DNA from 4 places in the Paenibacillus mucilaginosus 3016 genome. Region 1 is predicted to be linked to each of the others. Evidence: riboswitches for the same ligand, from Rfam matches in the RefSeq annotation. Region 1 holds a riboswitch; each other region holds the start of a gene.
What was found. Region 1 has a riboswitch for cyclic di-AMP ahead of PM3016_RS12560 (transposase). Riboswitches for the same ligand answer to the same signal wherever they lie in the genome.
Positions count from the first base shown of each region.

Region 2: it holds a riboswitch for cyclic di-AMP, as region 1 does, so the genes downstream of both, PM3016_RS07685 (enolase-like domain-containing protein) here and PM3016_RS12560 (transposase) in region 1, are expected to answer to the same signal.
Region 3: it holds a riboswitch for cyclic di-AMP, as region 1 does, so the genes downstream of both, PM3016_RS28475 (C40 family peptidase) here and PM3016_RS12560 (transposase) in region 1, are expected to answer to the same signal.
Region 4: it holds a riboswitch for cyclic di-AMP, as region 1 does, so the genes downstream of both, PM3016_RS35060 (3D domain-containing protein) here and PM3016_RS12560 (transposase) in region 1, are expected to answer to the same signal.

Region 1 covers NC_016935.1:2,930,151-2,937,744, forward strand. The annotation lists gene PM3016_RS12555 (glycine betaine uptake BCCT transporter) at 1-1,293, shown strand, start outside; cyclic di-AMP (ydaO/yuaA leader) riboswitch at 1,371-1,511, shown strand; gene PM3016_RS12560 (transposase) at 1,635-2,651, shown strand; gene PM3016_RS12565 (hypothetical protein) at 3,369-3,695, shown strand; partial or broken gene PM3016_RS12570 (alpha-amylase family glycosyl hydrolase) at 3,778-4,323, shown strand; gene PM3016_RS12575 (ArsR/SmtB family transcription factor) at 4,741-5,652, opposite strand; gene PM3016_RS12580 (glycoside hydrolase family 2 protein) at 5,820-7,592, shown strand.
Region 2 covers NC_016935.1:1,683,281-1,690,874, forward strand. The annotation lists gene PM3016_RS07655 (cupin domain-containing protein) at 106-672, shown strand; gene PM3016_RS07660 (hypothetical protein) at 771-1,646, shown strand; gene PM3016_RS07665 (hypothetical protein) at 1,772-2,245, shown strand; gene PM3016_RS07670 (hypothetical protein) at 2,242-2,787, shown strand; gene PM3016_RS07675 (hypothetical protein) at 2,845-3,042, shown strand; gene PM3016_RS07685 (enolase-like domain-containing protein) at 4,002-4,772, opposite strand; cyclic di-AMP (ydaO/yuaA leader) riboswitch at 5,035-5,184, opposite strand; cyclic di-AMP (ydaO/yuaA leader) riboswitch at 5,533-5,691, shown strand; gene PM3016_RS07690 (hypothetical protein) at 5,800-6,216, shown strand; gene PM3016_RS38035 (hypothetical protein) at 6,231-6,338, shown strand; gene kdpF (K(+)-transporting ATPase subunit F) at 6,338-6,415, shown strand; gene kdpA (potassium-transporting ATPase subunit KdpA) at 6,448-7,594, shown strand, end outside.
Region 3 covers NC_016935.1:6,894,052-6,901,645, forward strand. The annotation lists gene PM3016_RS28445 (amino acid ABC transporter ATP-binding protein) at 1-52, shown strand, start outside; partial or broken gene PM3016_RS28450 (alpha/beta hydrolase) at 153-1,120, opposite strand; gene PM3016_RS28455 (gamma-glutamyl-gamma-aminobutyrate hydrolase family protein) at 1,229-1,942, opposite strand; gene PM3016_RS28460 (hypothetical protein) at 2,244-2,567, opposite strand; gene PM3016_RS28465 (ROK family protein) at 2,963-3,937, opposite strand; gene PM3016_RS28470 (hypothetical protein) at 4,168-4,758, shown strand; gene PM3016_RS28475 (C40 family peptidase) at 4,976-5,800, opposite strand; cyclic di-AMP (ydaO/yuaA leader) riboswitch at 5,869-6,010, opposite strand; gene PM3016_RS28480 (transglycosylase domain-containing protein) at 6,194-7,594, opposite strand, start outside.
Region 4 covers NC_016935.1:8,374,234-8,381,827, reverse strand. The annotation lists gene PM3016_RS35075 (AbrB/MazE/SpoVT family DNA-binding domain-containing protein) at 1-211, opposite strand, end outside; gene PM3016_RS35070 (HD domain-containing protein) at 612-1,895, shown strand; gene PM3016_RS35065 (TatD family hydrolase) at 1,973-2,740, shown strand; cyclic di-AMP (ydaO/yuaA leader) riboswitch at 2,965-3,186, shown strand; gene PM3016_RS35060 (3D domain-containing protein) at 3,557-4,696, shown strand; gene rnmV (ribonuclease M5) at 4,797-5,354, shown strand; gene rsmA (16S rRNA (adenine(1518)-N(6)/adenine(1519)-N(6))-dimethyltransferase RsmA) at 5,347-6,264, shown strand; gene yabG (sporulation peptidase YabG) at 6,369-7,244, shown strand; gene veg (biofilm formation stimulator Veg) at 7,389-7,594, shown strand, end outside.

The DNA of each region.
Region 1 (7,594 bases):
AGCTGGTTCGCCATGCTCTTCAGCGCAGGGATGGGAATAGGCCTGGTGTTCTGGGGAGTGGCGGAGCCCTTATCCCACTATGCCTCGCCTCCTCAGGAAGCGGAGAGCGGGTCGACGGAGGCCGCGCGGCTGGCTCTGCGGTACGCCTTCTTTCATTGGGGACTGCACCCTTGGGCGATCTATTCGGTAGTCGGCGTCGCTTTGGCTTACTTTCAGTTTCGCAAGAAAAAAACGGCCCTGATCTCCCAGACCTTCGAGCCTCTGATCGGAGATAGAGTGAACGGATCGCTCGGCAAGTTTATTGATATCTTGGCAATCATTGCGACGGCCTTCGGTGTAGCGACATCCCTCGGTCTTGGCACGCTGCAGATTAACGGCGGCCTGAACTTCATCTGGGGCATACCGAACGGGGTCACGGTACAGATTGTCATCCTGATTGTGCTGACCATTCTGTATCTGCTGTCTGCAGCCTCGGGCCTCGATAAGGGAATCCGCATTCTCAGCAATACCAACCTGATCATCGCTATCGGACTGCTTGTCTGTACGTTCATTCTGGGGCCGACGTTCTTCCTGCTCGATACCTTTACGGTGACGCTGGGCGGCTATCTGCAGAACCTGATCCAGATGAGCCTGCGTATGACGCCGTTCACCCAGGGCACCTGGGTCAGCAGCTGGACACTCTTCTATTGGGCCTGGTGGATCGCCTGGGCACCGTTCGTCGGGATGTTCATCGCCCGGGTGTCCCGGGGGCGGACTATTAAGGAGTTCGTGCTTGGCGTTCTCTTCATTCCAAGTCTGTTCAGCTTCATCTGGTTCTCCGTCTTCGGCGGCACAGGGCTGCATCAGCAGATAATGGAAGGCATTCCCCTGACGGATCTGGTGAACAACGATGTAACGACGGCTTTGTTCGCCACTTTGAGCCATCTCCCTCTGGGGAGCTTCCTGGCGGTGCTGGCCGCACTGCTCATCGTTACGTTCTTCGTGACTTCAGCGGATTCGGCAACCTATGTGCTTGGCATGTTCTCCTCCGGAGGCAGTCTCGTGCCTTCGGTGAAAGTGAAAGTCGCCTGGGGCGTCGCCCAGGCGGCCATCGCACTGGTGCTGCTTCTCAGCCACGGGCTAGAGGCGCTTCAGACCGCTTCTATCGTCACGGCTCTGCCGTTCGCCGTGATTATGGGCGGGATGTGCGTGTCCCTGCTGAGATCCTTGCAGGCGGAAGAGCGGATGAGCCGGAAGAAAGAGCGGGAGTTCCGCAAGGCCGTAGAGGCCGTGATCCAGGAGCGTAAACACTAAAGACAACGGAAGGGGGCCGTGCGGCAGATCATGGAAAATCGGGATGAAGCCTTGACGGCAGCCCCCCGACCCGGTATGATGAACCTGCGCTTAATTGCCGGGCCGCTGGGTCCGGGAAGCGGGGGAACCAAGTTTTTGGGGCGTATCATGTGATCATGTAGGGGACCATCTACCCCGAGCCCGACAGCTAACCTCGTCAGCGGAAGATGGGTCGGAGCACGAATTCAAGCTCGTAGTGAAAGACCCGCAGCCACGGGTCTTTTTTTTCTACGGCTGATTAACTTACTAACTGCCCCCTCCAATGGGTAATTATCGGTACAGACCATTTGGAGGGATCTTTCATGAAAGCGAGAAGAGGGCTACCTCGAAATCGACTTATTCCTGAAAAAAGAATCTACTTCCGTCCCGAGCTGACACACTGCCCGGATTGCGGTACGAAGCTCAAGCGGCATCATACCGCTTCACATAAGATTGTAGCTACACTGAAGGGAATTTTAGATGTCTGGAATATGGCCTACCACTGCCCGAACGAAGCCTGCGGTAAATTGGAGCGTTATTTTCGTTCGGCTCAAGCGGACGCCCTATGTTTAAAACATACATCTTATGCTTATGACGTTCTTGTGCTTGTTGGAGAAATGCGCTTCAAACAGCATATGACGGTTACTGAAATATCCGAAGCGTTGACCCAGCGAGCGATTCCAACCTCCGAGCGCCATGCGATGCGTTTATACGAATGGTATCTAACTTTGCTTCGCGCTTCTTTAACCGATGATGTAAAGGAAGATTTAAAAAAAATCGTAAAGGAACATGGCGGCCTTCTCTTGTCTATGGATGGGGTTCAGCCCGAAAAAGGTAATGAAACGCTCTATGTTGTTCGCGAAGGATTTAGTGGTCGTATTTTAGCTGCCAAAAACCTGAAAAGCGGATCGTGCTCGGAGCTCAAAGCTCTGCTAAAGCCTGTTAAGGACTTGGATTATCCAGTTGTTGGGTTGGTAAGTGATGGCCAACGGTCGATCCGTATGGCTATGGAGGAAACATGGGGTGACACCCCTTACCAATATTGCCAGTACCACTATCTCAAAGATATTGCCAAGCCGGTAGTCGATTTGGACCGTAAACTGAAGACCGAGATTAAAAAAAGCTTGCGAGGTATTCGGGAAATTGAGAAACAGGTCGAGCACGAGTCCACTGTAGAAGCCGAAGTAGCCCGGGACTACCTGGCCGCCACACGCTCGCTGCTTTTGGAAGACGGCACCCCTCCCCTAGACTTGCCTGGTATTCGGATTTACGAAAATGCCCAAGCAGTAAAAGCTTCACTGGAGCAAAGTGAAGCAAAAAAAGGGGGCCTTCATTCCTGAGTAAAATAACCAAACTCTTCCGAAAGCTGCCGGAATTGACTGCTCAGTATGAAGCTGTAAAGCGTTGGCAGATCCCCATTCAGGAAACAGCCAGAATATTGGAGCCTGCCCTTGTAAAAGCGGACCAGAGTAGTGAAACGGTTCGATGGGAAATGGGCTGTCTGCTGTCTTGGATGCAGCAGACATACACTAGGACGGAGGATACGCCCCTCCTAACCAATTTTCAGAGTTACACTGAAGGTTTTTGGAAGGGGCTTTTTACGTGTTACGATACCCCGAATATTCCGAGAACGAATAACGACCACGAACGATTCTTTCGCCAAACCAAAACCAAGCACCGGCGTACAACTGGCCGCCGCAGTTGGAACGAACACATACTGCGTAGTGGGGAATTTGTTGTCCTTGTGGATGATGCCCTGAAGCAAAAAAACTTACTGCACCGTCTCCGATCTGTTCCCTACGACACTTTCTACAGAGAACGAAGTCGTTGGAAGGAACGATTGACTGAAACAACAAAACGGAGACGCTTCCGCCGTAACCCCGCGGCTTACCTCAGGCAAACTGAGGCCAAACTTTGTAAGTGGATTGGACAGCCGTAGTTTTTTTTTATGCGGCCCATGGGATACACGGCCGGAAGCCAGCCTTCCGGCCGCGGCATGGGTCTGTTTGGCGTGCCAAGGCATGCCGCGGTCCGGAGGGAAAGGGGAGAATGCCATTATGATGCAGCGCATCAGGAGCAGCAGTCTGCAGGAGCTCAGCAGAGAACAGCAGGAGAATCTGCGCCGGCAGTGGACGCCGCAGGAAGGGGATTATATCGCGATCGGTGACCACGAGGAGATGGTGTATTACCTGAACGGCGTGGACTCCGTCAAGGCGCTTCCTCTCTTGACGATCGGGGAGATGATCGCTTATTTGAACAGGCAGGGCAGGCCGGTGGAAATTCGCGAGGCCGCCGGCACCTGGATCGTCCGGGCCGGAGGGGAAGAGTCACGCTCGGCCGAGCTGTGCGAGGCCCTGTGGGAAGCGGTCAAGCGCGCGCTGTAAGTCTGTGTGTCGGAAGAAGGGACGATATTTTCTACCTCGTTGGTCCATATTTTCCCTCGGAGACCAAGGGAGCTGATCTGTTGTGAGCCGCAAGAAACGTCTTAGAAGAATATCCGCCGCTATGCTGACCGTACCGATGCTGGCTGCATTCGCCTCCGGCGTGATGGCGCAGGAACCGTAGGGTCCGGGCGCATCCAACGGGAGCGGGGTATTCTACGAAATCTATGTGAATTCCTTCTATGATTCCAACGGCGACGGGCACGGCGATCTCAAGGGGATCGCACAGAAGCTGGACTACCTGAATGACGGCCGGCCGCATTCGGGTCAGGATCGGGGTATCAGCGGCGTCTGGATGATGCCGATCAACGCTTCCCCGAGCTATCATAAATACGATGTGACGGACTATTATCAGGTGGACCCCGAGTACGGGACCCTGAATGACTTCCGGAGCCTGATGAAGGAAGCGGACCGCAAGGGCGTCAAGTTCATCATGGACCTTGTCATCAACCATTCGAGCAGCGAGCATCCGTGGTTCAAGGAAGCAAGCGCCGATCCGAACAGCAAGTACCGCGATTATTACATATGGGCCGACGGGAACACCGTGGTGGCGGAGACGGGCTCCTGGGGTAACGATTCCGGCCTACGGCTCGGTGGTGGCGGAGTAAGCGTAAGAGAGGGAGCAAAACAGAGGGAAGCCGTGCAGGAGAGAGGGCCTGTACGGCTTTTTTTTGTGCCAATATAGGGCTAGAGGCGGAGGCTGAACCGCATACCTGCCGGCTCGAACTGCAGGCCGCGGATCGCGGCCGCCTGAGGCAAACAGCGGATCAGCTTCGCCTGCAGCGGCTGCAGCTGAGACCATCCGTCCGGCAGGCGTACACCTCGTATCCCCGTATGGACTGCGGTGAGATAGGGACCCTGCCAGATCAGGCCGAAGAACAGCCGGCGGGAAGCCTCCCAGCGGTCCGGTGGAGCAGCTGCACATCCTATATTTTAATAAACGCGCATGGATTTTATAGAACAGTGAAGTCGGTTATCCTCGTTCCGTTCATTCGTAACCGATCCGGACCTCGATCTCCTGGTCATAATTGCCGAAATGCCGGCCGAAGAGGCTGACGCCGCCGGGGTGCTCGGCCGTGTCGGGGCAGGCGATGCGGAAGAGGAGCTCGCGGCCGGGGCCGATGGCGAGGTCCGCCGAGGTCAGCCCTGACAGCCGGACGCCGTCAAGATAGGTGCCGCGCTCGTCTACGGTGACGGTCTTGAGCAGGCCGTGCTGCGTGCCGAGCTTCCACCACTTCGGCGTATGGACGCCGGGCGTGCTTCCGAAGTCCCCGGGACAGGTCCAGGTGCCGAGCACCGTGTCCCCCAGCGAGAAGGTGATATCGGAAGGCCAGTGCTCGTTATACCCCGGCGCTTCGGAACAGAGCTCCAGCGACAGGGAGAAGCTGGTGACGGTTTGTCTGCCGACGAGGTAGTTCGGGATACGGTATTCGATGAAGCCGGAGGCGAACCAGAGATGCTTCGCCTTCACGTGCTCCGGGTCGGAGAAATACCGGGGGTCGTCGACCATGCCGATGACCCCGTTCTCCGAAGCGAGACCGCAGGTCGGCTTCACGCTGCAGCGCTCGTACTGGCCGACCGGGATTGAGACGGCATAGCCGCTGCCGCCGTGCTCCTCCGGCGGCTCGGGGGCCTTCAGCTGAAGCACGATGGAGTCCGGGATAAGGTAGCAGACCTTGCGCCGGCCGCGGGTGCCGGAGATGCTCTCGGTACCGACGATCCCGTTCTCCTCCAGCTTCTGAATGTGCTTGGTGATAATCGCGGAGGAGAGCTGGAGCGCGTCCGCGAGCTCCTTGATGTTCATCGGCTGCCGGCTCAAGAGCTCGATCATCCGGACCCGCGTTTCGGAGCCGAAGCATTCGAGCAGCGGCATATTCAGGCTGTTCACTGATATGTTCATAGGGAGAATGCCTTTCAGGTCCTGTTTTGGATAATGGGGTTACGCCCCTATTATATTCCCTGAAAGTTAATTAATCAACTTTTGGTTGACGAAATCAAAGGGATAAAGGCATAATGGGGTTGTAAATTCATTATTTTTGGTTAATTAATTAACTTTAGAAGAAAGTAATGGAGGAGAAGCAGATGACGGACCATCTTCGCGCAGAACATCCGCGCCCGCAGTTTGTAAGAGAGCAGTGGGTTCATCTCAATGGGGAATGGGAGTTCGACTTTGACGACGAACAGGCGGGGGACCGGGAGCGCTGGTATGCCGGCAGCCGGGAATTAACGAAGCGCATCCAGGTGCCGTTCGCATTCCAGAGCAAGCTGAGCGGCATCGCAGACCCGGCCTTCCACGACACCGTCTGGTACCGGAGGAAGCTGGCCGTGCCGGATTCGTTCGCCGGCCGGCGGGTGATTCTGCACTTCGGCGCTGTGGACTATGAGGCTTCCGCGTGGGTGAACGGGACGCTTGTGGCCCGGCATGAGGGCGGTCATACGCCGTTTCATGCGGACATTACGGATGCCCTGGCGGAGCACGGGGACAACGTGCTGGTCGTCAAGGCCGTCGACTACAGCCGCGATGTTACGCTTCCGAGGGGCAAGCAGTACTGGCTGGCCGATTCGGCAAGCATTTTCTATACCCGGACCACTGGGATCTGGCAGACGGTCTGGATGGAGGCGGTCTCCCCTGTGCACCTCGAGAAGGTGCGGATGACCCCGGACATCGACCGCAAGTCCATCGAGATCCGCAGCTTCATCCAGGGGGCTGAGCGGAGCGGGAACCTCCGGATGAAGGTGGAGATCACCTTCGAAGGGAAGCCGGTCGCCGAAGATGTGTACCGCGTTACGGGAGCCCAGACCACCCGCAGCATCCGGATCGAGGACTTCAACGACCACGGGCTCGGCGGCTGGTGGACGCCGGAGCATCCGAACCTGTACGATGTGACGTTCACTCTTCTCGATGGGGAGACGGAGGCGGATTCGGTCAAGAGCTACTTCGGCATGCGGAAGGTTTCGATTGAAGACGGGAAGCTCTGCATCAACAACCGGCCGTATACGATGAAGCTGGTGCTCGATCAGGGCTACTTCCCGGACGGCAACCTGACCCCGCCGAGCGACGAGGCGATCCGGCAGGACGTGGAGCTGACGAAGGCGATGGGCTTCAACGGGGCCCGCAAGCACCAGAAGCTCGAGGACCCGCGCTACCTGTACTGGTGCGACCGGCTGGGCCTGCTCGTCTGGAGCGAGGCGGCCAATGCGTACGAATATTCGGAGGAGTACGTACACCGGTTCACCCGCGAATGGCTGGAGTCGGTGGAGCGGGATTACAACCATCCGTCCATTGTGGCCTGGGTTCCGCTGAACGAGAGCTGGGGGGTGCCGAACATCCAGATCGACAAGCGGCAGCAGCAGCACGCCCTGGCGATGTATCACCTGACCAAATCCATCGATGAGATGCGTCCGGTCGTATCCAATGACGGGTGGGAGATGGTGACGACCGATCTGTTCAATATTCATGACTATGAATGGCGCCGGGAGGTGCTCGAAGAGAGGTACGGCACCGTGGGCAAGGCGGTCTCCGCGATGCCTGCGAACCGGCGGCTCGCCGTCGAAGGGTTCCCGTATGCCGGGCAGCCGATCCTCGTCACGGAGTTCGGGGGCATCGCGTTCAAGAAGAGCGACTGGGAAGGCTGGGGCTACTCCGGCGCGGAGAACGAGGAGGACTTCGAGCGGCGCCTGCGCAGCGTGATCCAGCCGCTGCTGGAGTCCCCGGTCGTGCAGGGCTACTGTTACACCCAGCTGACGGATGTCGAGCAGGAGATCAACGGGCTGCTGACCTATGACCGCAAGCCGAAGATTCCGCTGGAGATCATCAAGCGGATCAATGAGGGGCTATAACC
Region 2 (7,594 bases), 1.2 Mb from region 1:
TATGCTCAGGGACTTCAGGGCCAATCAGTCATCAATATCGGATTCCCGAATATACATTTGTGTATTTGGTCCGATCAACTCGTTAGGAAAGGCGTGATCATGTGAATGACAACTGACGGCAATCAAATTGACTATAGTTCTCCTTCATTGAATTTGTCTTTTGACCTAAGGTCTTCTCCGTATTTCATTAAGGACAAACAGAACTTTCTTCTTTATCAAACGGCGAAACAGTTACCCGCCATGCAAGGCCTAAGCTTGGTCGACGTATTTTTAAGTAGAGGACATAGCGTAGAACCTCATTGGCACCCCAATGCGAATGAACTACTTTATATGATACAAGGAGAGATCGTCGAATCCGTTCTGAATCCATTCACTCTTCAAGTGCTTAGTTACCGTGTAGGGCCACTACAATCGGTGTATATCCCGATGGGATGGTGGCATTGGACGATCGCAGTCACAGATCACACCCGCCTTGTGGTCAGCTTCGATAATGGACAATTTGAAACCACTTATGGATCTGACATCCTGAGGAAGACGCCTCCTGAGGTGATCCAGATAGTATACGGCATAAAAGCAGCCCAATGGGCTGAAGTAATCAAGCCGATCGATCAAACCGTTGTCATTGGTCCGCCGCGAGGCACGATGACGAATAGGAACCAAAGGTCACCATAAGGGTGACCTCTTTTTTATTCAAGCGGAAGTAAAGCGTATGAACAACAACGGTTGCTGGAAACAATAGGGATTACGACTTTTTGAAAGTAGGAGAATTTATGCCGAACATGATCTGGTATTACGGATTGATTGTCATAGGGGCGATCATTACAGGCTATACGTTGTTTCGAAAAAGAAATGTAGTGGATTTGTTCACTTACTTTTTGTTTACAACAGCTTGGACATGGGTAGGTGAAGCCGTCGTGCTCTTCGTATTCAATGCTTACGCTTATAAACCCGGACTGTATCCGGATCCTTTTGCTGAAAATATTATCGGCCATATCATAGCAAATTCAGCAATATGGGCGTCAACCGCGATTTGGGTTATGATTTTTCAGCCGACCTATCTCATTATCGGATTGATCTGCTTATTGTTTATGCTGATAGAGGAAATGTTTCTTAACGCCGGCGTCTATACTCAGTATTGGTGGCACACATATATGACCGGTATTTGTTCCTTTGTTTTTTTAGCTGCCATGAAGAAGTGGTACATAATATTAAAGAAAACTAAACGAAACTCCCCACGCATTACAGTTTTCTGGACAATCGCATGGATCATTTTACAGACTCCGACGAGCGTGCTCATGCTTTTCGACAAACAGTTTTTTCGCGTAAATTGGGTCGAGAACATTTACAGGGACAGCACGTTATTTAGCGGTTTTTTGTACCATGTCCTGATGGCATTTATTGTAATCTACTTTATGTTCGTGCCCAAGAACAAATACTGGAAACTGGCCCCTTTCTTAATTCTGATATTAGCAGATGTAATTCTCTGGAGCACCGGCATATTGATATTCTATGGTGATTGGAAAATGATTTATCTAATCTGCATTCGCGCCGCATGTTTGCTGTACATCTACATGCTTGAGAAACATTCGGTAAACAGCGTGATTGAGAAGGCATCGCTGGAGCATAAAGCTGTTGCGAAGAAATGACTTTAAGCGCCCTTGCCGAATGGCAGGGCGCTGTTTGCTATCATACCCTCCTCTCACCGTCATGGATGAATAATAATTTGTCAGGATGTAACAATACCAAGTGAGGCAGTGAGAGGGGGAGTCCGGTGGGGTTTGCTTTTTTCTTTTTTGTGGCGTGGCTTACGATAGCAGGATTCGGGTTTATGAGGAAGCAGCTTACTTTTGTCGAAAATACCGTTCTGCTGTTACTCATCATGATTATCAGCATTCACTGGTCGTGGATTATCTTTGAAGAGTTGAAGCACGTCGAGATTTCAAAAGAACCAATAAATTATACGACCTTCCTGATCCACCGGAGCATTACCATCCCTGTGATGGTGGTCATCGCTATCAATTTGGTGAAGCGGGCGGCTACCATTACCAAAGCACTGCTGACGGCCGGCCTTTCCGTCCTGCTTCATGTGGTCCTTGTACTTGTCGGACGTTTTGTCGGGATCACGCATGCGGTGCATTGGAATCTGATCTATGACGTGGTTTATTTTGCTCTGCTGCACGTCATCGCTTATGTCTTCTTAAAGTACTTCCACCATTTGGGCCAAAGCGAGGCGGAACGCGTATGACTCTCTGGGTGAACTTCAGTCTCAACGAAATCTCGATATTGGTGCTCAACACCGCCGTGTATGTGCTCATGTTTTTTCTGCCCAGGAAATTAACGTCTCAGGTCCGAACGCTGAGCTTGCTATGGGGATTCACCATTGGGGTTATCTTTGATTTTACGATCGGCGGAGGACTCATTGATTTCTATATGGTGAACGATTCGAACCATTTTGAAGCCTTTGATTTTTTGTATTACTTTCTGTTTGCGCCCTTCGGATATTTTTTCTTCTATTTCTATGAAATCCTGCGGATCAACAAAAAAACGTTCATTCCTTATGTGTTGGCCTGGTCCGTCGTTGGGGTGGCGGCGCAGTGGGCGTTCACCTTTCTGGAGATTATTACGTTTCAGAAAGGGTACAAGGTCCCTTATTCGTTCCCAGTGTTCCTGGTAACCCAGACCTTGACGGGGATATATTTGGAACGCGTAAAGTCCAGACAACCTATTATGGCTGCTCCCAAGAAGAAAGAGTCCAGAAAATATGTGCTCAGGAGATGGCTTACCTGAGAAGAAAGCTATGGGAAATAAGCCCACCTGCCGATATAGTTTATGGAGGTGGACTTTATGAGAAAAGTGGAACGCAATGCTCTCCAGCCTGGCAGACTGATAAACGTGTATTACGATTTAGGAGGAGGTGAGGAAATGAGTGTCGGGCATTTTAGAGAAATCAGCATCGACATTCTTGATGAAGATTCTTCGGCTTTCATAATACTAGAAGGCATAAATGAGGGAATTATGGGAATCAATCTGGAATGTGTATAAAATGTTATTCCAGCTTGATAAAAACTAAACTGTTCGCATATAATGCGAACAGAGGTGATTTACGGATGCTGCAGGGTATTGAGCGTAAAGTTTTACGGATCATAGCGAATTATTGGAGTGGCCGACACCGCTGTCCTTTGATTGATGAGCTGATGATCAAGACCGGTCGCAGTAAAGAGGGCATATACAAAGTACTAACGGTGCTCGCGAAAGAGGAGTACATCGAGTGGTCCCCTACAATCCCCCAAGTTATGTTAGTCATCAATCCGTATGAACGAGATGCGCCGAACAACTGGGCGCAACCGGTCCGATCCCAAACTAGGTACTTCATGGATTAGTCCAAAGTTACCTTTGACCATGATGCATTACTAAGAGGATACCGGTTACATGACACCTTTTATAAGGGTGACAGCTAGTACATACAAAGTAGCCGCGGGCTTACCGTGGCTTTTCCCTTATCCAAAATTATTCGAAATGGAGCTAATTTTTTGTGCCTTTCATTTCAAAACGACGGTATTTGAGACAAGTTTTTTTGTCAGATGACCTGATACTGGAGCTACAGCAATGGATAAAGAGATAATGGGCCAGTATTGGGTAAGCAAGAACATCGCCCGGAGATGGTCCTTAACTACCCAATACCCGAATCCGGCCATTACCGCCCAACAGGCACCAGCAGGGGACGGTAATCCGGGAGGCCAACGATTATAGAGGCTGCCAGCGATCCGCAGAATAGACAAACTATACATTGAACAAGAGCGGAGATAGCCAAGAAGTCAAAATAAAATGTCCGATATGCGCGCTTCTGGCCATCTGCATACAGGCTGCAATTGTTCCGTGACTGCTGGGGAACGGATCCCAACCTCCATCACTGGCCACATGATGACAAAGAATCCCCCCACCAGTAGGCTAGTTACTCCTCTTCTCGAGAGGCTTTTTTGGTGCAAAACTTCTGTCTTTCTTTATATCAAGACTTCATAATATGCCATGGCCCTCCGAAACAACTCATCCGTATGCATATCGAAGCCCGTCCCGACCGGGTCTGAAATAAGATTACACAAGGATGCAGGTTCCCAAGCATCTTCGTTCTCCCGCCATTGCGCCTCAATCGCATCGGATAGCAGCTTCAAGGCGGAGCAAGCAGGTCCGATCAGGTAGTCCTTGTGAATTTCGAGCGAATAACCTTGTAACCAGAGATGGTTCGCGTAAGTGATCATTTCCGTCACTGTGCCTCTGTCGCCAGGGTGAATATGCCGGACGCTATTCCTTTTGCCATAACGATTTGCCCAGGCGTCCCTGACAGGTTCCGGTCTTGCGCGCAGCATAATATGTGACGCTATGGATACGTTTTGCCTACGCGCGACGAGATCCAGAAGAGCGGTTTGAACCAGATCCGTTCGGTTGTCGCCCCATATGATCCGATGCAAAGCCGTGATTTCGAGAGCTTTGCGAATGGTTGTTCGCTTCAACTGATGGAGGAAAGAGGCCCATCTGATTATATCGAACGCCTTGTCGTCGGAAGACATGATACATTCACCCCATCCGGAGTAGGAGCCGCAGCTGATGAGCAGCACCCCGTAGCGGCAATTCGTCAGCCTTCCCTTCCTCGCATGGAAACAGGACTCATAATCAAGCTCGAAAAGCTGGATCCCCGTAATACGTGCATCTTCCAAACGCTTGTCTTCTTCGCTAATAACGAGAGCGTCGTTTATTAAGCCAATTGTCATCGTCATCTCTGCGTCACCTCAACCAGAAGGATAACGGCGATACCCAGGCGATAAAACAGAGTATTCCGCAATTCCTTTCTTAACCGCTGCCTCTCCTCTCGATATGGAGGTTGAATCGAGTTACCGTTGTTCATGATGATTTCCCTTCCTTTCGGATCGTAATGGTCCGATTGAGCAGGGCACAGCATAGAAGCCGTACTTAAGAAGGAGATCCGCTTCAGTAGGGCTTATCGTTCATGGACGTCTCGTCCTATAAGCGCATAGAAGATAGGTCTCTCTGAACGCTTACGAGGTTAGCTGTCGGATTCGGACTGAGAGTAGCCCTTCATGAAAGAAATCATGATTCACCCCAAGGCAGTTGTCAGCCAACTCTAGGTTCCCCCGTTTCCCGGATCCGGGAATTCAGCGATTACGGCATTTCAGCGTATACCTTACCATTCGAACTGAGCAACATGATACGCGATGATGGCATGTACTGTAAAATTCGCGAAATGCGATATAACGATGAAATATCGAAAATTAGCTTGTCATCCCTGATTTCGAGCGATAGAAGCCAGTGTTTCGCGATTGCAGCCTATGCTGTCTCGCTCAATCGTGCAAAAGGGACGATAAGCCTCGGAAGATGAACGATAACCCGCATTCGCCGATTATGGAAACGAATGCGGGCCGATATTTTTTTATACTTTTTTTACGCGTCCCCGCGACATCTTAACACTATTTTTATGCCGAACCGTATTATCATTGCTTATGCGGAAGCAGAAAAACAAAATATGAACCGCTGAATTTCACGACACGTGGAAGCGGGGGAACCACTGGGACCGGACCGTAAGCCGGACTATGGGGTGAATCCCAAGGTAACTTGGGTAAGGCGACTCTCACGCCCGAATCCGACAGCTAACCTCGTAAGCGAATCTAGGGAGCAACATTTTTTCGTAATGCGCGCGTTTATTTGGCTGCGAGCGCAGAAGCAGCGAGAAGAGTCAATCTTCCGCGGCTTCTTTTTTGTTGCTCTTACGGTGGAGGAGAAGGTGCAATGAGTTTAAAAACGGACGGGTCTTACATCTTGGTGGCCACCACGAACAAGAGAGGAAGGGCATTTATGAGCGTGCTCCATTCGATGAACATGCCGTACGCCGTGCTAACAAACAGCAAGCAGGAAATGCTGGAGCTGGAGGAGCTCGGGATCGAACCTACCGTTCTAGTCGATACCGTCGATAGGTCAGCCTGGTTGGTACCGGATATTCCTATTGGCAAGGTGATTATCTTTGAAGAGTCTCTGCCGCTAACCTGCCGCTATCTGCAGGCTGTCACATCTTGGACCCAAGGTCCCATCTATGTGGTATCAAGCAGTGGGATGATTCGAAGGATGTATAAGGAACTGGGAGCCACATACGTCATTCATAGCCGAAATGCTGATGTGTCGTTTTTACTCGATATAAGTTCGAAATAGGAGGTTAGGTTACCATGTTGGATATTGTGATGGTGGTATCTTTTATTGTTCTGGCTTTACTAATGGCGGGATTGGCTGCTTGGGCTGGCAAAGTTTCCGATGAAGGAGCTGGCCGTTCATGATGTGGGCGCTTGGTGTAGTAGTTGTCGCCGTCTTTGTCTATCTGACATATGTGTTGTTAAATCCAGAAAAATTCTAACTGCGGGAAGATAGGAAGGGGTTTGGGTCGTTATGTACGCTACTTTGTCCATCGTGGTTACGCTGCTGCTTGTCTTGGTGCTGGCGCGGCCAGTCGGTCTTTATATGGCACAGGTTTTTGATTATGAGAAGTCCAAATGGGACAAATGGTTCGGCTGGATCGAGAAGCCGATCTATACCATTAGCGGGATCTGCCGCGACAATCAGACCTGGAAGCAATATGCGCTCGCTGTCGTCTTTAGCAATCTGGTCATGATCATTCTGGTTTATTTGATTTTTCGTTTTCAGAAGTTTCTGCCGCTCAATCCATCCGGAATTGCGAATATGGAGCCCACGCTGGCATTCAACACGGCGATCAGCTTCATGACCAATACGAATTTGCAGCATTACAGCGGAGAAAGCGGCCTTTCCTATCTATCTCAAATGATTGCTATCGTATTCATGATGTTTACGGCTCCTGCTACGGGACTAGCGGCAGCGATTGCCATCATTAGGGCGCTTGCGGGTAAGCCGATAGGCAATTTCTTTGTCGATTTGATTCGTTCGATTACACGAATTTTGCTCCCTGTAGCTTTTGTCGCGGCACTGATCTTTATTGCGCTTGGTGTACCGCAAACACTTGAACCTACCGTTACGGCTCATACGATCGGCGGTGAAGTGCAGGAGATTGCACGCGGTCCGGTGGGATCGTTCCTCTCCATTAAGGAGCTTGGCAATAATGGCGGCGGCTTCTTCGGCGCAAATTCCGCCCATCCGTTCGAAAACCCGGATGCGATCAGCAATCTGCTGCAAATCGTTCTGATGCTGCTTTTTGGCACGGCAATTCCTTTTACGTATGGCAAAATGGTCGGTAATGCAAAACAAGGGCGTGTACTATTCGTATCCATGGCGATGCTCTTCATTATGATGCTGGGGATATCGCTGGTGGCTGAGACGGCCGGCAACCCCGTCTTGAATGCCAGCGGAATTCAGCATGATCAAGGCAGCATGGAAGGGAAAGAAACGCGATTTGGCGTGATTCAATCGTCTTTCTATTCGGTTGTGACGACCGCTTCGGAGACAGGCGCCGTGAATACGATGCATGACACGATGACACCGATCGGCGGACTTGTCACGCTCGCGAATATGATGCTTAATACCGTATTCGGAGGTGCCGGAGTTGGCTTTATCAACGTTCTCA
Region 3 (7,594 bases), 4.0 Mb from region 1:
CAGCCCGCAGCACGAGCGGACAAAGGCTTTCCTGGGCCGCAGCTATCAGTAGAACGACAAAAACCGCAGCCCCTTCTCTTCCGAGAGAGGCTGCGGTTTTTTGTGTCTGTCCGGGTGAGTGCGCTACTTCCAGAGAAGGGCGCGGCAGAGTCTCACTGCTCGCCCATCTTCTCCCCCAGCCCTTCGCGGAGCCAGGCTGTCGCAAGGGCGATCGCTCCGCGGGCAGCCGCGGTGTCCGCCAGGGCGTTCAGCATGACGAAGTCATGGATCGTGCCCTGGAAGCGGGCGGCCGTGACGCGCACACCGGCTTCGCGCAGCTTGTTCGCATAGGCTTCGCCTTCGTCGCGCAGCACATCGGCCTCCGCCGTAATGACCAGCGCGGGAGGCAGGCCCTCCAGCTGCTCGGTGGTCGCGCGCAGCGGGGACGCCGTAATCTCGGCGCGCTGCGCTTCGCTTTCCGTATACTGGTCCCAGAACCACTGCATCGCATCCCGGCGTAGGAAGTAGCCCTCGGCGAATTCGCGGTACGACTCCGTATCGAACGAGGCATCGGTGACGGGGTAGAACAGCAGCTGCTGGCGGATCGCCGGGCCTCCGCGCTCCTTGGCCATCAGGGTCACGGCGGCCGTCATGTTGCCTCCTACGCTGTCGCCCCCCACGCCAGTCGGTTGGGGTCAAGGCCCAGATCGCGCCCGTTCTTCGCCACCCAGTCGACGACGGCATAGACCTCCTCGATCGCCGTAGGATACTTCGCTTCCGGCGACAGGCTGTAGTTCGGGAACACGACGGCGGCCTGGGCGCCGACCGCCAGCTCACGGATCAGCCGGTCATGCGTGTGGGCATTGCCGAACACCCAGCCGGCTCCGTGAATGTACACGATGACCGGCAGCTGCTCAGGCGCGTTCACCGGCCTCAGGATATTCACGGACACCGTACCGCCGGGTCCCCCTTCGATCGTCCGCTCTTCGATATCGACCGGCAGCTTCGTGACTTCGCCGGACTGCACCTCGTCCACCTTGGCCCGTCCCTTCTCGGGCCCGAGATCAAACAAATACGGAGGCTTCGCCGTATCCTCTGCGAACTTCTGCGCTTTTGGTTCCAGCCGAACGTGCTTTGCCATGGTTATCTCTCCTTCACGGTTGGGTTCCCCTGCCATTTTTGCTTGGACGTAATGACATTACCCGCAAGCGGACAGGCTCTAATCAGCCGTGACGACGCATGGCCTCTCTTAACTCTTACAGCTGCTCACGAATTCCTCGAACAATCTGAAGTTATACGGGTCCGAAGTATAGCTGAATTCCGGATGCCACTGCACGGCCAAGACAAACTTCTTGTCCGGCATCCTCACCGCTTCGATCATGCCGTCCTCCGCTTTCGCTGCGGCAACCAATTGGGAGGACAACTGCTTGATGCCCTGATGGTGGTAGCTGTTCACTTCCATGGAGTCCGTTTGAAGCATCTCGTGAAGCGGGTCTCCCTTTTCTATGTATACTCTATGGACCGGTTGATCGTAGGGCGGCTGCTGCTGGTGATTGACCTGGATGTCCGATCCGAACTGCGTCGGAATATCCTGATAGAGCGTGCCGCCGAGCAAGGCATTGAACAACTGCAGTTCCCGGCAGATGCCGAAAGCGGGCTTGTCCATTGCCGTGACTTCCCGGAACAGCATTCTCTCCATTTCATCCCGCTCCCTGCACGGCTCGCCGCAGACCGGCTCGACCCGCTCTCCGTACAGCTCGGGATGCACATCATGCCCCCCTGTAAAAAGAAACCCGTCAAACGTATGGGCCATCGCCGTAATGACTTCCGGATCTGCCGTCAAAGGAAGCATGACAGGAATTCCCCCTGCAGCCTCAATGCCTTTCATGTAGCCTGGCAGCATCCAATAGCTCTCTTTTTCCTCATCGTATAACGGCAATACTCCGATCATGGGCTTTTTCATGCTGAGCGCCTCCCCCGAACTGCGGTATATTCTAGTGAATTTTTTATATCCCATTATATCCGATCTCCGGAGAATGGGGGGAATTTTGTTATAAAATTAAGAGGGAAAGACGGCTCCAGCGCCATACACATACGCCAAAAAGCCGCCCCCTGTTCATCATCGATGGATAGGGGACAGCCCGGAATCTGTATCGTCTTGCTACACGAATATATATTCGTATGTTATAGATATATTTTCCCTATCCTTGTGGAACCCGCAGAGCAGAATTTCCTTATCCGGTTAAGGGGCTTCGCTCGTGCGCTTAATACATTTCACCTTCATCTCCCTGCACGATAGCATGGAGTTCTGCCGCAATGGACTTCATTTTCATGATCACTTCATCCTCGCCATAAGAGCAGGAAAGTTTGCCTCTGGAATACATGAACGGGATCTCCTGATCCTCGGTTCTCCAGATAAAGAAGTCTCCTTTCAAGGTGACAGTGAAAGGCCCTGTTACGGTAACCTCATCTGAATATCGAAAGTCGCTTTGAGTAGAAAAATACGTCTTAAGCTCATCCAGTAAAATCGGCTGCTGCTTGCTGTCCGCCCAATGAGATGCTCTTGTTATATGGAGTTCATAGCTCATAGAATTCCTCCCCTTCGTCGTCATGGTACTAGTGTATTCTAGTACTGTTCAACTCGGCAAGCAGCAGGCTATGCTTAAAGCGTTAGATGCTGATCTGCACTTCAGACTTCATGGAAAAGGGGATTTTCTATGAGAATATTTTTTATTGGATTCATTCCAACTTTTCTACTAGCCGCAATCCTTTTTCTTGTGCTCATTATTCTCTTTGGAGATCCCAGTATAGGACCGGGTATGCGGGCCAGCACGCCCTCGGTAACCTCATTAAACAATAGGCTGCTCATCCTTAGCGTTCTAGTCTCAGCAATAGCGGTTTATACTAAACTGATAACGCATAGTAAACGTAAGCAAAATAGATAGGCTAATATGATCAAGTTCACTTTATACCTGCCCTTTCCTTACCACTTGCCCTCTACCCTCCTTGCGGCATAAACGGCGGCACCCAGCATCCCGGATCTGCCGCCCAATGCAGCCTGGACCACCTGACACGCTTCAGACGAAAGCTTTAACGCATGCTTCCGAATGGTATCGCGGACCGTACCGAGCAGTCGATCCCCCGCAGCTGACATCCCCCCGCCAATAATGACGAGTTCGGGATTCAAAAGGTTGATGAAGGTTGCAAGCCCAAAACCAAGCAGTCTGCCCGTCTCATGCATCACCTCGATGGCCAATGGATCTCCCAGATCGTACGCATCGGAAATCATTTTCGCAGTGATTTGCTGGGAATCGTTTTTTACCCAGCTGCGGATAAGACTCTCCCTGCCTTGATCAAGCTCCTCCGTGAACGTCCTGACCATGCCTGTGGCGGAGACATACCTGCCAAGACAGCCCGAGCTGCCGCAGCGGCACGGACGGCCCTCCCGGACCATGTTCATATGGCCGATCTCCCCGGCTGATGAAGTTTGGCCGTACAGCACTCTTCCGTCAGCCAAGATGCCCGAACCCAGCCCCGTCCCAAGTGTCAGCAGGACGATGTTCCTGCGGCCGACCCCAGCCCCGTGCAGCCATTCCCCGTAGAGATTGAGCCGGACATCATTATCGATAAATACCGGAAACGGGAACTCGCGCTGCATCTCCTTCACCACATGGATGTTCTCCCAATGCGGGAAATTCGGTGAAAAGATGGATATTCCCTCTCTCGGATCTAGCAGGCCCGGAATCCCCATTCCCATGCACAGCACCGAGTGCCGATCGATCCCCGACTCCAGCAGCATCGTTTTAATGATGATTTTGATTTTACCCAGCACATGAGCCGGTCCCAACCCGGCGTCTGTAGAATCACTTCGTTCGAGAATCGGTTCGAACTCCGAAGTAAAAACAGCCGATTTGATATTCGTCCCGCCCAAGTCGATCCCGATGATATATTTATCCATCCCGGTGTTCCCCCTCATCCCTTATCCCTGCACAGGTAGTGTACTTGATAGGCCCTGTGCCATTAATGGAATTATGGGTTGAGAACATGGAAATTTGTTAGATTGGATTACAATCGTTCGATTGGAAACAGGAATAGACCTTTTTCGGCAAAAAACGAAACCTAAGGAATGATTTGGGAGTATATTGGTACATACTCCCAAGCTGCTGCTGAAGAAAGGAAGTGCGCATCATGGAATCCCTTGCCACCGGATTCAAATTCATACTGCGCGGCATTGCGTTTCTGTTTTATTTTCCAGTCCACCTGTTCGTTAGTCTGCTCCGGTTCGTCTGGAAGAGGGTGCTGGCTCCGCCGCTGGCCCGGACCTGGAGACATATCGTCGTGCCGGCAACGGTCTTTATCGAAAACTATGTGCTGTCCCCGTTATGGCGGTATGCCCTGCTTTACCCGGCCCGGTGGATCTACGTGGAGCTGCTTGCCCCCTTCCTCCGTTTCATGTGGGATCGTGTACTGGTGCCGTTCCTCATCTTCCTGTGGGCCGGCATCGTGTTTCCGGTCTTCTACTTTATCGTTCATTATGTTCTTAAGTTCGTCTGGATCGTTGTCCTTGCCCCGCTGTACCGGCATGTCCTGATTCCTGTGCTGTTGTTCAGTGAAAAGGCGGCCAAATGGCTGTTCCGGGGAATCACCTGGCTTTGGATGCACGCCGTCTATCTCCCGGCCCGCCGGGTAGGGACTCGGCTTCTGCTTCCGCCAATCCGCTGGGTGCACACTGAATTGATCGTACCGGTGATTTGCTGGTTCCGCGTTTTATTTACATAGGTTCCAGTCCGTGGGGACCAATTACATAGCCTTACATAAAAAAAGATGAGCAGCTGCCGCGCAGTCTGCTCATTTTTCAGCTGCAGCCGAAATCTTTGCTTGATGATCCGGGGAATTTCACAAGCCCCTGCTGACAAAAAAGGACCCGCCTGCGGCGAGTCCTCTCCTGGTGTCCAGGCAAATGAAATTATAGATATAAGTGCTTCAACCAATGAAACTACACGCGCTTCGCTCCCACGTACCTTTTGCCCCAATAGCCCGTGGTGATGCTGGCTACGGAGACGCCCGAGGAGCTCGCTGCGGAAATAAACTGACCGTTGCCCACATAGATGCCTACATGCGATACTCGTCCGCTCTCTGCAAAGAAGACCAGATCGCCTGTCTGCAGGTCTGTCACTGCCGTGCCGGCCGATTGGTACATCTCGAGCGAGGTGCGCGGAAGCTGGGTGCCGAACTGTGCAAAGACGTAGCTTACATATCCGGAGCAGTCAAAGCCGCCGGGCGAGCTGCCGCCCCACACATAAGGCGTGCCCAAATATTTGTAGGCCGTTTGGATGATGGACGATTGCAGAGACTGCGTTTGCTGCGCCGGCTGTGCCTGGCTTTGGGCCGCTATCTGCGGCTTGTACCAGGCCGGGGCATGATACTGGCCGTCCTGGTTAATGATGGCGATGCGGTTAGCGGCATCCCACTGGATGCGGTAGCCGAAAGTTTCGGAGACGAAACGCAGAGGCAGGTACACGCTGCCGTTCAAGAATTGGACCGGCGATTCGAGCCGGACGGATTTGCCGTCCACTTCAGCCTTACTGCTGCCCGTCTGGAGGGCAATCGTTTGTTTGTTGTTCGTAAGGGTGACTTTGACGATCTCCCCATCTTTTTCCCACCCGATCTGATAACCGAGCTTCTCCGTCAGCGCACGCAGCGGAATCTGCATCTGGTTGGCGTCATCGATGAATGGCTGGGCCTCCGGGAAGGGGACGAGCGAGTCGTTAATTTGAACTTTGACATTGGCGGCCGCTTCGGCCGTCTGGGCATGAAGCATCCCCAGCACGCCTGCAGCTGAAAAAGCGCACGACAAAACAAGCTTGCGGTAAAAAACTACGATTCAACCTGAATTCCTCCTGCGGCCTCCGAGGTTAGTTGACGGATTCGGAAGAGGCTGCTCCCTAGTTCGATAAGACGAACATTCACCCCAAGTAAAGAATCCCCCGTACCAGATCTTTTGCTGAACTGGATTCGGCCTGTTTTTTTTATAAGACTAGCACAGCCTTTTTGCGATGATCAAACCATGAAACAGGGTTTTTCCTAATATCTTCCTTATATCGGCAAGTGTTTTGATTTCCGCCACAACTTTTACAAAAAATTCAAAAATTGAAATAGACCGCCTGCTCGAAGCTGGCGATCTATCTAACAGCTGAGATGGAACAAAAATCCGCTACGGTGTCGCGCCCGTGCCGGTACCTGCCGCCGTGCCTGCGGCTGCCTCCGGCGCCGGCGCATCCGCTTCGTCACCGCCCGGCTGCGTGCTGCTGCCGGCTCCGGTACCGCCGCCGGCCGTCTGCGGCGGCGGCTCGCTTCCGGCGGTGCTGCCGCTGCCGGCTGGAGGCGCGGTGCCCTCCGCCGTGCCGCCGCCCGTCCCGGCAGCCGGCCCGGCCTCGCCGGCGCCCGTGCCGTCGGCGCCCGTGCCGTCGGCGCCTGCACCCGCGGCCGTGTCCCCGCCGGCCGGAGGCGAAGCGCCCCCGGCTGCCGCCCCCTCCTTGGCAGCGGCAGTCCCTTCCGCCCCCGGCTGGCCGCCGGCCGGCTCCTTCGCCGCACCGCCTGCGGCCGCCGGCCGGGCTTCGCCTTTGGCCCCCGCCGCCTCAGGCGTCTGGGCCTGCGCACCGGCCGCAGCCGCAGCCGCGGCCTCCTGCGGCGCGGGAGCCGCTGCCGGAGCCGCCGGCGTCCCGGCGGCCTTGGCCGTCCCGCTCTCCCCGGTCCGCTCGGCATACTTCGGCGCGTTCTCGCCGTTAATCCGCTTGCGGCCTCCGGCGTAGGCGCGGTACTTTTCCGGCCTGGAGAAAGCCGTCACCGGAACATCCTTCAGCGCTCGGCTCACGACCTCCTTGAACAAGGATGCCGGATATTTGCCCCCCGTCGTGGTCAGGTAGTGGTCCTTGTTCGTCTTCTCGTAGCCGAGCCACACAGCCGCCACGAGCTCCGGCGTATAGCCGACGAACCAGGCATCCTTGGACCCGTCGATCTGGTTGCCCCAGCGGTCCTTGAATTCCGGCGTATCCGGCAGTTGGGTCGTCCCTGTCTTGCCGGCCACCGGCCTGTCCATCCTCGCACTGCGCCCGGTCCCTTCCGTGACGACCTTCTCGAGCATCTTCGTCATCGTGTAAGCCGCCCCCGGCTCCAGCATCGGCTCGAGCACCGGCTGCGTTTCCCGGCCGACCAGGTTGCCCTGGGCATCCGTGATCTTGCGGATCGCATACGCCTTAGCCAGATTGCCGTTGTTGGCAAACATGGTATAAGCCTGCGCCATCTGCAGCGGGGAGGTTCCTTTACTCATCCCGCCCAGCGCAATCCCGAGCGTACGGTCCGCTTCCTGCAGCGGCAGTCCGGCCTTCCGGCCGAACTCGAGCCCCTGGTCGATCCCGATCTCCTTCAGCAGGGCGACGGCCGGAATATTGTACGATTCGACCAGCGCCTCCTCCAGCGTAACCCAGCCGTGGAACTGCTTGCGGTAGTTCATCGGGGTATACCCGCCTCCAAAATCCGTCTCGGTATCGTAGATCTGGTCCCTCGGCCCAAACCCCGCAGCCAAGGCGGGAGCATAGACAAGCAGCGGCTTGAG
Region 4 (7,594 bases), 3.3 Mb from region 1:
AAACAATTTTCCCTTTAAAGTAAGATACATTTTCCGCATTGCCGCAGAAGATACATGCAGGCTCATATTTTTTGAGCATGATGCGCTCGCCGTCCACGTAAATTTCCAGCGCGTCCTTCTCTCCAATGCCCAGCGTTCTACGGAGTTCGATCGGAATGACCACGCGACCCAGTTCATCTACTTTTCTAACGATACCAGTGGATTTCATCATAGTAAAAGGCCCCTCTCAAGAAGTATAAAAAGTATGGATCAGCGGGATGAAAATTAATCGCCATGTTTCGACATAATCTTTATCCTTATGATACCAACCATTCCCAAAATAGTCAACTAGAAAATGCAAGAATATACTGTTATATTCTGGGATAAATGCCGATGAAATGTTGGGTTAGGAGTAAAAAAATTCCTATAATACCGCTGTTTAATCCCCTTTCAAAGCGAACAGTCTGAAAGGAGAGGAAGGAGTTACCGATGCCAGCAAGAACTGTATAATAGTGAAAATGAGAGAAGTATGGCTATATACGACACTGTTCGACAATATTGTGACCGTTTGGGTGGGTAGCTGTCGAAAAGATACAAGAAAATTTTAATCCGCGTTCCGCAGGAGGATGCATATGGTCAATCCCTTACAAGAAGAGAAGGTATTCAAGGATCCGGTTCACAAATACATTTATGTTCAAGACCAAACGATCTGGGATCTGATCAATACACGTGAATTTCAACGGCTCCGGCGTGTGCGGCAGCTGGGTACCTGCTTCCTGACCTTCCATGGTGCAGAGCACAGCCGTTTCTCCCATTCGCTCGGCGTATATGAGGTCACCCGCAAGATCATCTCGCAGTTCGAGCGCAACCAGTACGAAGATTGGCCCCGGCATGAGCGCCTGCTCTGCCTCTGTGCAGCCCTGCTGCATGATGTCGGCCACGGTCCGTTCTCCCATTCCATCGAGAAGACCTTCGGGACCCATCATGAGGCGTGGTCCTGCCGCATCGTCCTCGGAGAGACGGAGGTCAATCAGGTGCTCCGCCAGGTCGCTCCGGATTTCCCGCAGAAGGTGGCCGATGTCATAGCCAAAACCTATAACAAGGAAATCGTCGTGAGTCTGGTGTCTTCCCAGCTCGACGCCGACCGGATGGATTATCTGCTCCGCGACGCCTATTACACCGGGGTGAATTACGGCACCTTCGATCTCGAGCGTATTCTCCGTGTCATGCGCCCGTACCAGGGCCATATCGTCGTGAAGGAGAGCGGAATGCACGCCGTGGAGGATTACCTCATGTCCCGGTACCAAATGTACTGGCAGGTCTACTTCCACCCGGTCACGCGGAGTGCTGAAATTGTGCTTCATAAGATATTCCAGCGGGCCAAACAGCTGTATGAGGAAAAATACCGCTTCCGCTTCCTGCTGCCCCCGCTGCTCGGGCTGTTCGAACAGAAGCTTACCGTGCAGGATTATCATCTGCTGGATGAAGCCTTCATGCAGACGGTTTTCATGCAGTGGACGTACGAGGAGGATGAGGTCCTCTCCGACCTTTGTTCCCGCTTCCTGGAGCGGCGTTTGTTCAAATATGTGACTTTGGACCGGATCGACACGGGACTGCTCGACAAACTGCGCGGCGAGATGAAACGTATCGGAATCGATCCTGCTTATTATGTGGAAATTGATTTTCCTTCGGACCTGTCTTATGACATTTACCGGCCTGGCGAGGAAGATGAGAAGCTGCCGATCCTGCTGCTGGATTCGAAGGATTCCCTGACCGAGATCTCGCGCAAATCTGAGATCGTCCGTTCCATCAGCGGCATTCACATGGGAAAATACCATCTGTATTACCCCGGCGAATTCGTGTTGAACCATGGGGCCGAGCTGGGTCCGGATCTGCGCCGGCTCCTTCAGCTGTAATCCCAAAGCGGCCATGCTAAAAGAGGTCCGGGAGGCTTATCCTATATTTAGATGAAGAAGAAGATGGAGGAACACGTATGCTGATTGATACACACGCCCATTTGAATGCGGAGGCATTCGATGAAGATCGACAGGAAGTGATTGAGCGCGCAAGAGCCAGCGGAATCCGTCGAATCGTCAATGTCGGATTCAACCGAGAGACCATCCCAAGCTCCATTGCACTGGCAGAGCAGTACGACTGGATTTATTCCACCGTAGGCTGGCATCCGGTCGATGCCAAAGACATGACGCCGGAGGATCTGGAGTGGATCGAGTCGCTGTGCAGCCATCCGAAGGTGGTGGCGATCGGGGAGATCGGGCTCGACTACTATTGGGACACGTCTCCGAAGGATGTCCAGGACCGGGTGTTCCGTGAGCAGATCCGCCTGGCGCGCAAAATGGGGATGCCGATCGTCATCCATAACCGCGACGCGCATCATGATGTGGTGCAGACGCTCCGCGAGGAGAAGGCTTCCGAGGTGGGCGGCATCATGCACTGCTTCTCGGGCAGCTGGGAGACGGCGAAGATGTGCCTGGACATGAATTTCTATATTTCCTTCGGAGGTCCCGTGACCTTCAAGAACGCAAGGCAGCCCAAGGAGGTGCTGGAGAAGGTGCCGCTCGACCGGCTGCTGATCGAAACGGATGCGCCTTATCTCGCTCCGCATCCATACCGCGGAAAGCGCAACGAGTCCTCTTATGTACGTCTGGTGGCCGAGACGGCGGCCGAGATCAAAGGGCTTTCTCTGGAAGAAATAGCGGAGATTACGAGCCGGAATGCTGCCGCTCTTTTCGGTTTCAAGTAGGTTTTTAGCCCGGAGAGGACAGCCTATTTTTATTCACAAACGAGATAATCGGAGAAATAATGGGGTAATCGTGCGTCAGGCCAAGAGAAAGAGGGATTTGGATTCAGGTTTGAATTAAAAAAGTGAAAATCGGCCGGAAACCGTCCTTTTTTTCAAAGTTTGGCTACTTTACAACTTCCTGCTTCGCATCGTAAACTCAATATTAACTTCATACGATTACCAAATTTCCAACATCGCTGAGTTTCCGAAAGGGAAACGGGGGAACCGCATCGCGGTCGTCGGGTCAAGAGGCACCGGCGCCGGGATGTTTTTTAAGGGGTGAATCCTTGGCCGCAATGCTACACAAAAGCGCAGAAGTGACGCTTTTGATACATTGTGTCTCGGGTAGGGCTGCTCTCAAGCCCGAATCCGTCAGCTAACCTCGTAAGCGTTATGAGAGAGGTAACACATTGTCGTGAGCTATTATTTCATTTTGCCCAAAATGAAAAAGTCACGGGAAGGTTCCTCTTCTCCGCTGACTTTTTTTGCATGGTCAAAAAAGGGGAGCCCCTTGCGGCTCTGCCCGCGGCCTGTCAAAAAAAGCATGGGCGGAACCGTCCGTTCGGACGGCGCCTGATATCCGGGGTTCTCCCGTAAGGAGACTAGGATTCGTAGCCAAATCATAACCTTGAAGGAGGTGGACGCAGAAAGGCAAGTCCGGTTCTGATGGCTGAAACAGCAAACGTTGGTAATGGGGTTTACAAATTTACCATAGTCGCGTCAGATGGAAATCATGCATAACACTCGGGTGGCGAGGCTTTAAGGAGGACCGAACAAGTGGGCGTTGTGAATCACGAACAAACCCATGTAAGACGATCATCCAGCATGTCCTTCGCATTGCGATGGAAGCATGAAAACTTGCGTATGATATCGATCATTGCACTCATTTCATTCGCTATGACTTTCATGTTCTTAATGATGTTGTACGGTACGACGACCAAACGCGTATCGCTTGTTGTAGACGGCGTCGAGCAGACGTTCCAGACCCGGCAGGGGGATCTACAGCGCATACTGGATGAGCAAGGCATCGCTGTCGGCGAATATGACCGATTGTCGCATTCGCTTGGCGCAAAGGTGAAGTCAGGAGATCGGATTACGATTGAGAAGGCAAAGCCGGTGCAGTTGACAGCAGACGGAGAGACATCAACCGTTTATACCACAGGGAAGACGGTGAAGGGCGCACTGGCGGATTTACATATAGAGCTGGGCGAACTAGACAAGGTAACTCCCGCGCTGGATGCGGAGATCACAGATGGCACGGGGATCCAGGTGGTCCGCGTGAAGAAAGAACTCGAAGAAGTCAAAGAACCGATCGCATTTGAGACCGTGAAACAAAACGAACCGCAGCTGCTGAAAGGCAAGGAACAAGTGATTCAGGAGGGGCAGGAAGGTGTCCTGCTCAAGAAGAAAGAGAAAGTATTCGAAGATGGCAAGCTCGTGAGCGAGCAGGTCGTAGACCAGCAGGTACAGTCACAAAGTGTACAAAAGATCGTTGCCGTCGGGACGAAGAATCCGGTTGTGGTGCTGTCATCGACAACACCCAATATGGACGAAGTCACCAAGAACGGTATTACATTCGGATATAAGCAGGTTCTTAACAATGTCAAAATGACCGCTTATACGGCTGGCGTTGCTTCTACGGGAAAGAGCAGCAGTCATCCGGCATACGGTCTGACATCTTCGGGTACGAGAGTAATGGAAGGTCGCACCATTGCAGTGGATCCCAAGGTCATTCCGATTGGCTGGTGGGTATATATCGAGGGGCTCGGCTTCCGCCGTGCGGAAGATACCGGCGGCGCGGTGAAGGGCAACCACATCGACGTTTATTTCGAGAGCAGAGATTATGCAATCCGCTTCGGTTCCAAACGCGGTTACACGGTATACGTCATCGGTCCGAAAAAGCCAACGGCCGATTAAGGGCATGCAATGTGGGTAGACTCATTATATAGAACGGATAAAGAAGAGGCATGTTCCTCTTCTTTTTCTCTTTTCTGGCGAAAGAAGGACCGGATCGGTTATGATTAAGGAAATCATCGTAGTGGAAGGCAAGGACGACACCGTGGCGATCAAGCGGGCGGTGGAAGCGGAGACGATCGAAACCGGCGGCTCCGCCATCAATAAAGAGACGATCCGCCGCATCCGTCTCGCCCAGGAGCGCAGAGGCGTGATCGTATTCACAGATCCCGATCACGCGGGTGAGCGGATCCGCAAGATCATCACCCGGGAAGTGCCGGGGTGCAAGCATGCGTTCCTGACACAGGAAGCGGCAACCAGCAAGGGAGACATCGGTGTGGAGAACGCTTCGCCTGAGGCGATCCGCCAGGCGCTGGCCGCTGTGCGTACGGACGGCGGAACCTCGGAATCCGAGGTCACGATGGAGGATCTGATGGAAGCGGGTCTCATCGTGCATCCGCAGGCTGCAGCGCGCAGGCTCGCCATGGGCAACCGCCTTGGCATCGGCTACTGCAACGGCAAGCAGTTCTACAACCGCTGCCGGATGTTCTGTATTTCCCGGGAAGAATTCGAAGAAGCCCGGCGCGAGCTGGACGCAACGGAGGGACAAGCTCATGAATGACCAACACGTAACGGTGCCCGCAGGGGCTGAAGATATCGCTTCACCGAAGCGGACCAATGATCTGCTCAAGCGCCATGGCTTCAAGCTGAAGAAGAGCCTTGGGCAGAACTTTCTGATCGACACGAATGTCCTGAACAAGATCGTGGGAGCTGCAGAGCTTGATAAGACCAAGGGGGCTCTCGAGATCGGGCCGGGCATCGGCGCGCTCACGCAGCAGCTGGCTAAAGCCGCCGGCAGGGTGACTGCCGTTGAGATCGACCAGCGGCTGCTCCCTCTGCTGAAGGAAACGCTCGCTCCCTATCCGCATGCCTCCGTGATCCATGGGGACGTGCTTCAGGTCTCCCTGAACGACCTGTTCAAGGAGCACTTCTCGGAATGCTCCGGTGTCAGCGTAGTGGCCAATCTGCCGTATTACGTCACCACGCCGATCATCATGAAGCTGCTCGAGGAGAAACTGCCGCTGGAGAACATCGTCGTTATGATCCAGAAGGAAGTCGCCGAGCGCATGGCGGCGGGGCCGGGCGGCAAGGAGTACGGTTCGCTCAGCATCGCCGTGCAGTACTACTGCGAACCGGAGATCGTGGCCATCGTGCCGCATACGGTGTTCATTCCTCAGCCGAACGTGGATTCCGCCGTCATCAAGCTGAAGGTCCGTCAGCAGCCGCCTGTGGATGTTGAGGATGAGGACTTCTTCTTCGACGTCATCCAAGCCAGCTTCACGCAGCGGCGCAAGACGATTTATAACAACCTCTCCGCCAAGTATTTCACCAAAGAGAACAAGGGTGAGCTGGAGGGGCTCCTGCGCGAAGCGGGAATCGAACCGTCACGCCGGGGCGAGACCCTGTCGATGCAGGAGTACGCCGAGCTGTCGAAACGCCTCAAGGCTTATCTGAAGAAGCCGGGCCAATAAGCTGCCCCCTGCAAGGGGCTTCCGGAGCATACTGCCGCAAGAACGGTCTCACCTGCACCAAATGCCCATCGCCGCCATAGGATAGACGAGGAGGCGATGCAGCCATGAGACAAGGAGACCTGGTCACCCGCAGATCGTACGGCGGGGACATTGTGTTCAAAATTCAAGAGATCAGGCAGCAGGTAGCCGTACTGCGCGGAGTGGAGATGAGGCTGCTGGCCGATGCTCCGCTGCAGGACCTGGAGGCGGCCCCGCAGTACGACCCTTTTCAATATACGATCCCGAATCACCCCAAATGGATGGAAGCCATGCGACGCACACAGGCGAGCCAGGCTGCAGCCGTTCCGGGCGGCTGGCCGGCCCAAGCATCCGCTGCCCCGACGGCAGCCGCAGCGGCTTATTTTGAGCTGCCCGGCAAGGTGCTCCATCTCGACGGGGACCCGAACTATCTGCGCAAATGCATGACGCTGTATGGAGAGCTGCGGGTGCCTGCCGAGGGCTATTATGTAGCCGAGGCGAATATGGCCGACGCGCTGTACCGGCTGCTGCCGCAGGTGCAGCCCGATATTGTCGTCGTCACAGGGCATGACGGCATCCTGAAGCAGCGCTCGCCCGGGGATATCTCACAGCTGAGCTCTTACAAGAATTCGCACAACTTCGTGAATGCGGTCCGGGTCGCACGGCAGTATGAGAAGAGCCGCGATGCGCTGACGGTTATTGCCGGCGCGTGCCAATCGCATTTTGAAGCGCTGCTGCAGGCTGGAGCCAACTTTGCCTCTTCGCCGGGCCGGGTGCTCATTCATGCCCTGGACCCGCTCTGCATCGCCGCGAAGGTAGCCTTTACGCCGATCCGGGAGACCGTGAATATTGTCGACGTCATCGGGCTCACCCACAGCGGGCTGGAGGGTCTGGGCGGAGTCGAATCCCGGGGCAGCTACCGCAGGGGTGTGCCCCGAATTCCCTATCTGACGCAAAAATAAGCGCCGAAAGGTGCTTTTTTCTTTGGAAGCCAGCGAAATTAACCGTTGACAATCGTTTTGAATGGCTGATATAATATTCGCCTTAAATTGACATACTACTACAGTTGCGTTATAATCGATCAAGGAAAGAGGTGGTAGTAGTCAATGGCTAAAAATTCGCTGTTGGATATCAAACGCAGTTTGGAACCTCATGTCGGACAAAAGATTATGTTAAGAGCGAATGGCGGTCGCCGTAAGACAATCGAACGATCCGGTGTCCTGGAGGAAACCTACCCTTCCGTATTTATTGTGAAGCTGGACCAGGAGCAGAACGCGTTCAAGCGTGTCTCCTACAGCTATGCGGACATATT